DNA from 2 places in the Paenibacillus sp. WLX1005 genome. Region 1 is predicted to be linked to the other one. Evidence: riboswitches for the same ligand, from Rfam matches in the RefSeq annotation. Region 1 holds a riboswitch; the other holds the start of a gene.
What was found. A riboswitch is a leader RNA that binds a small molecule or an ion and turns the genes downstream of it on or off. The one in region 1 is predicted to bind thiamine pyrophosphate.

Region 1 (3,191 bases):
TTCCAAAGTATGGTGCTGTCTCTGCCATCCGGCAATAAACTTGTTTTCGTCCATAAACCGAATGTCCTATCGCGGACTGTCGCATCGTCTGCAATCCTCATCGTTGTAAGCCTTTGATCAACTCGCTGCACTTCAACACAAAAAACGCCGCATCGGCAGATTACCTACCAATCGGCGTTTTGTTACACTGTCCCGCTATCGGGAATCCCGATAACAAGATCAGCAATTTTCATTCCATTTATGAGCTGGCTCCCGGCGTTTGCGATGTTTGTACTGCAAATACGAATCCAGAATGCGATCCAGCTGCTCTGACTGATCGATCACCCGATGATCCCGAATGCCGTGCTCGGCTGCCATCTGATTCAGAATGCGGCGCTCCTGCTCGATTTGCTGTTCAATCTTTTCCAGGTCCAAGGAAAACACCTCCCGTAAAATACCCCTTCCAACGTGCATGCTCTGTCTGATTACGGGCATATTTTCCATCACCATATCCCGCGATTGTATGGTTTGATCTGCGAAAGAATGCTGCTTCATCTATATGTCTTAGTTGTTTACATTAAATTGTTGGTATTATATTGGTTATACCTTACTTTCATGTGACGTTTCAAGTTCCTACAGTACCTATTTTATCCTTATTTTGGAAACAAAAAATGACAAAAAATCCGGTTTGGAATTTTGTATTTCGGGATAGAAATTTACAAAATTCGTCACCGGATTTTACGAATGCCTACTATGACAAGGATTTACCTGTGTAACAAAATACGACAGCAAGGCTGATCGTATCTCTCAGGTGCAACCGCAACCGGCAGGATTAGCCCTGCCAGGTTTGCTTATTGCCGTCCTGATCGGTATATTCGATTGTTTGCGGCTTGATATCCAGTACGACATAATCGGGATCATCCGGTCCAGAGAACCATTGCTTGAAATCGTCTTTCCAGACGCGCTGCTTCAGCTCGGCATCATCAGACACCGTTGCCGTTGCCTGTACTTCGACCACTTCGTTATTGCCGCCTTTTTCGTAACCTAGCAGCAGATAGCAGTTCGGGTTTTGTTCCAATTCTTCAACTTTATGCGTCTTGCGATCCGTTGCCAGATGGATATTCAATCCTTCATTGTAGAGCGCCATATAACGCACTTTTGGCTTGTTATCCTCTACTGTACCAAATGCACAAAATGGATTGTCGGACAGGGCTTTGACGATTGCTTGTTCTTCGATGGATGTACTCATGATCAAGCTCCTTTCGCAATAGGAAGATATAGTATTGGGTGTTCCAGATCCTGCTTCTATCATAGACATGTATCCTGATCGCTCAGGTGTATTCGTCCTATGACAACGGATATACATACGTATGCTCCGTTAATGGTATAAAAAATACTTCATTGCATACATACCCGATGCGGCTGGCAGTGAACCTGTTACAGCCTGTTTCCAGACTGTTTGGTGTGAATGTTACGGTCTGCTTGGTGTTGTGTCAGCGTCTACTTGTTATAACTATCCACTTTATGATTCGAACGGTTCATCCAGCGGTTATGCCGTATATTCTGGCGATGCGCTCGCCGCTGACCTGCTGGACAGTTATGCCCTGCTCGTCTATAATTACAGCTAGAAAAAGCGCATATCTGTCTAGGGGAGCTGGGAAGCCGGCTGAGAGTGTATTCCAACAATACTGACCCTTATACCTGATCTGGATAATGCCAGCGTAGGAAGTGAAGCATGCCATGTATGTCTACTCATATATGCACCTATGTCGTCCCAGTCCGGGGCGCTTTTTTTATATACCAAGCACGATATTCAGAGGGGAGTCTTACCGAAACATGAATACATTACGCAACAAAGCAGGTCTGCTGATTCTGCTGTCTGTGGTATTGCTAATGACTGCCTGCGGACAACGCAGTAGTGATAGTCAGAACAGCACTGGCAGCACCGACAACGGAACTGCATTACAAGATGTGCAGGTCGTGCTGGATTGGACGCCGAACACGAATCATACCGGTCTGTATGTAGCTCAAGAGATGGGATATTATAAGGAAGCTGGTCTGAATGTGAAGATCATTCAGCCCGGTCAAGGCGGCGCAGATACAATGGTCGCTTCCGGTCAGGTGCCGTTTGGCATTAGCTATCAGGAGAGCGTGACGCAGGCGCGTGTACAGGATGTGCCGCTCGTCTCACTGGCAGCAGTCATTCAGCATAATACGTCCGGCTTTGCCGCTCCGGTAGATCGTGGCATCAAGTCTCCCAAAGATATGGAAGGCAAATCATACGGCGCATGGGGTTCACCTGTCGAAGAAGCCGTCATGAAGTCGATCATGGATACGGACGGCGGTGATGTTAGCAAGGTGAAGAGTGTTAATATCGGCGATGCGGACTATTTTACAGCTGTCAAAAAAGGAATTGATTTCGCGTGGATTTTCTACGGCTGGACGGGAATCGAAGCCGAGCTGCGCGGCGAACCGCTCGATATGCTGTACGTCAAAGACTACTCGCCAAATCTCGACTATTACACACCGGTTATCGTAACGAACGAGAATGAGATCAAAAACGATCCCAAACTGGTGAAGGCATTCATGTCCGCCACAGCCAAAGGCTATGCATACGCCATCGCCAATCCCGACAAAGCTGCTGATATTCTGGTCAAAGCCGTTCCCGATCTTGATCCCGAACTGGTCAAAGCAAGCCAGAAATGGTTGTCGCCGCGCTATCAGGATGACGCTGCTCAGTGGGGTCTGCAAAAAGAATCGGTCTGGGCAGGTTACGCCGACTGGATGTACAAGCAGAAACTATTGGAGCAGCCGCTAGATGCAAGCAAGGCGTTTACTAACGACTTCTTACCGTCCGCTTCGGCAACGACCCAAGACACTACGACCACAACAGATACTACAGCAAAATAAATCATCATTTCCGTATACAAGCATCATTGGCGTATACAGGTATTGTAAGTTTGCCATACCTTATCGTCGTATAACAGGTTTCATCATCTCTCATCTTTGCATTCAAGGAGGCAGATTCCATGTCCAAGACACTACTCAGCATTCAGGTCATTCCCAAAACACAGCCCGGCGAGGATTCTTACGATTACGTGGATGCCGCGATTGAAGTCATTCAGTCCTCCGGCGTTCCCTACGAAGTACATCCGCTCGAAACGACGATAGAAGGCGAATTGGAGGAGCTGTTGGATATCGTGCGCCGTATG
Region 2 (3,191 bases), 1.4 Mb from region 1:
TTGTTTATATTTTCCCATGACATACATGAGTCGATGGGAATGCAAAGCAATCCATACATAACATTCGTCATATCAATGGGAGAGTGACCTTGAGGTGAACATATCGTTGTTCGTACACACTACCGGATCAACATCTTCAGCTTCTGCTATATCAGTACCAAGCATGTAGTCTACACAAGCCTATCCACCATATACACTGTTCGTCGAGCCTTGCCGCGTGCGATACGTTTCCGCCATCTGCTCCATACCTGACTCAATCGCTTCTTCCGGCGCAATTCCGTCCCGTTCTGCCAGATCGCGAATATCCTGCGTAATCTTCATACTGCAAAATTTCGGACCGCACATGGAGCAGAAATGTGCTGATTTGGCACCTTCGGCGGGCAGTGTCTCATCGTGATAACTCATCGCTCGTTCAGGATCGAGTGATAGATGAAACTGATCGCGCCAGCGGAATTCAAACCGCGCCCGGGACAGTGCATCATCCCGATAACGGGCGCGCGGATGACCTTTGGCGAGATCGGCGGCGTGCGCAGCAATTTTGTACGTGATGACGCCTTCTTTGACATCCTCGCGATTCGGCAGACCGAGATGCTCCTTTGGCGTTACATAGCAGAGCATCGCCGTCCCCATCGAGCCAATCATGGCTGCTCCAATCGCACTCGTAATATGATCGTAGCCCGGCGCAATATCTGTTGTTAGCGGACCGAGTGTATAAAAGGGGGCTTCCTTGCACACATCCAGCTGGCGATCCATATTTTCCTGAATAAGCTGCATCGGGACATGCCCCGGACCTTCAACCATTACCTGTACATCATGCTGCCAAGCGATCTGCGTCAACTCACCTAGCGTATCCAACTCGGCAAACTGAGCTTCGTCATTCGCATCCGCAATAGAACCCGGACGTAGTCCATCTCCCAGCGAAAAGCTAATATCGTACGCCTTCATAATCTCGCAAATATCTGCAAAATGCGTATACAGAAAGTTCTCCCGATGATGCGCCAGACACCACGCTGCCATAATCGATCCGCCGCGACTGACGATGCCGGTTACGCGCTTTGCAGTGAGCGGAATATAGCGTAATAGCACCCCGGCATGAATCGTAAAATAATCCACACCCTGTTCTGCCTGCTCAATTAGTGTGTCCCGATACATCTCCCAGCTGAGATCCTCCGCCTTGCCATTGACCTTTTCCAATGCTTGATAAATCGGCACTGTACCGACCGGCACTGGCGAATTGCGGATAATCCATTCGCGCGTCGTATGAATATTTTTGCCAGTGGAGAGATCCATAATCGTATCTGCGCCCCAGCGCGTCGCCCATGTCATTTTCTCCACTTCCTGCTCGATAGAGGAAGCAACTGCCGAATTACCGATATTGGCATTGATCTTCACATGAAACCGGCGACCGATAATCATCGGCTCCAGCTCAGGATGATTCACATTCGCAGGTATAATTGCGCGTCCGGCAGCAATCTCGGTACGTACCACTTCCGGCGTCATCCCTTCGCGAATAGCGATATACTCCATCTCCGGCGTAATGATGCCACGGCGAGCGTAATGTAGCTGGGTCACATTATGTCCCGTTTTAGCACGTAGAGGTTGGCGCCCGTAGTCTGGAAACTTCTCCGCGCCGTGCAGCTCTGCTTTTTCCAGACTGGTGAATCCGTTATCCTCTGGCTGCTCTGTTCGCGCATCAACCGGCTCACAATCACCGCGTTCAGCAATCCAGCCTGCGCGCAGTGGAGATAATCCCCGGCGAATATCGATGGTTGCATGCTCGTCAGTGTACGGTCCGCTCGTATCGTACACCCGTAGCGGTGCATTGGCAGTTTCCACACCGCGTAATTCACTCGGTGAAAGGGCGATCTCGCGCTCTGGCACCTGAATGTCGGGACGTGAGCCGATTGTATACACTTTGCGGCTACCGGGCAATGGGGTTGTTAGAATAGGCATAGTCAAAAATCCTCCTACAGTACTGTGGATAACATCCATCGTAGACTGATGAGTAGGGAATATGGTGGGGTGGCAACCAGTACAGTATGTAACCAATACATCAGTTGCAATCCGCAACCGACATGTTTGCCATGCTTGGATATACCATCCTACTGTCCTCTTCGATTCACCGAACACGACAAAAAGCCGCCTCCGGCGAACGGAAGCGGCAAATAAGACCACAGGCAAACAAAATAAGCCGGTCATCATTGCACCACTTTCCTACGCTGGCATAACCCAGATCAGGTTCAAAGGGACCAAAGCTACGCTTTATCTCAGCCCATACGGGCGCCCCTAGTGGATGTCTCGCTGTACACTATACTTGGTCGACAAACGTTCTGTCAACCTTTGCCATGATAGTGATTATTCGGTAATATAAGCTGCTAGCAGACGTGCAGTGTTAATAACGGCATCGCTATGTGTACGTTCCATAGAGTGCGAAGCATGTACGCCCGGACCGATCAATGCCGCCCGGATATTGTTGCCACCACGCAGTGCGGCAGAAGCATCAGAACCGTAATGTGGATACACATCGAGCGCAAACGGAATCTGTTCACGCCGTGCCAACTCAGCAAGCTTGCCAGTCATCTCATAATCGTAAGGACCGGAGCTGTCTTTGACACAGATTGATACATCCGTTTCTTTACATGACAGATCATCACCGATACAGCCCATATCAACTGCGATCATCTCGTCGATATCGCCCGGAATATAGGCGGTGCCATGACCAACTTCCTCGTAATTGGAAATGAGTAACTTCACGGTATGACGCGGCTTCCATTGGTGAGTATGCGCCGATTCCAATAGCCCGAACATGGCGGCAACACTCGCTTTATCATCCAGATGACGGGATTTGATATATCCGCTATCTGTCATTACCGGACGCGCGTCGAAGGAGATATAATCGCCCACCGCAATGCCAAGTGCGTCGACATCTTCTTTCGACGCAACAACCTCGTCGATTCGCACTTCCATATGATTTTCCGTTCGCTTCAACGTTTCCGCGTGATCATATACATGCACCGACGGCTCGGTAGAGAGGATTGTGCCGGTGTACGTTTTGCCACTGCGAGTATGGATGATACAGTATTCATTTTCAATGCTATTCATCGTAAAACCGCCGACCATGGTCATGCGGATTTTGCCATCCGGTTTGACAGCACGAACCATCGCACCTAGCGTATCGACATGACCGCTTA

Region 2: it holds a riboswitch for thiamine pyrophosphate, as region 1 does, so the genes downstream of both, thiC (phosphomethylpyrimidine synthase ThiC) here and ACE3MZ_RS01755 (ABC transporter substrate-binding protein) in region 1, are expected to answer to the same signal.

What each region holds. Positions count from the first base shown of each region.
Region 1 is NZ_CP176756.1:418,477-421,667, reverse strand. Features, by position in the region: gene ACE3MZ_RS01770 (Spo0E family sporulation regulatory protein-aspartic acid phosphatase) at 220-414, opposite strand; gene ACE3MZ_RS01765 (pyridoxamine 5'-phosphate oxidase family protein) at 812-1,228, opposite strand; gene ACE3MZ_RS01760 (hypothetical protein) at 1,470-1,607, shown strand; TPP riboswitch at 1,617-1,725, shown strand; gene ACE3MZ_RS01755 (ABC transporter substrate-binding protein) at 1,816-2,889, shown strand; gene ACE3MZ_RS01750 (MTH1187 family thiamine-binding protein) at 3,009-3,191, shown strand, end outside.
Region 2 is NZ_CP176756.1:1,855,418-1,858,608, forward strand. Features, by position in the region: gene thiC (phosphomethylpyrimidine synthase ThiC) at 181-1,953, opposite strand; TPP riboswitch at 2,195-2,298, opposite strand; gene ACE3MZ_RS08015 (M42 family metallopeptidase) at 2,356-3,191, opposite strand, start outside.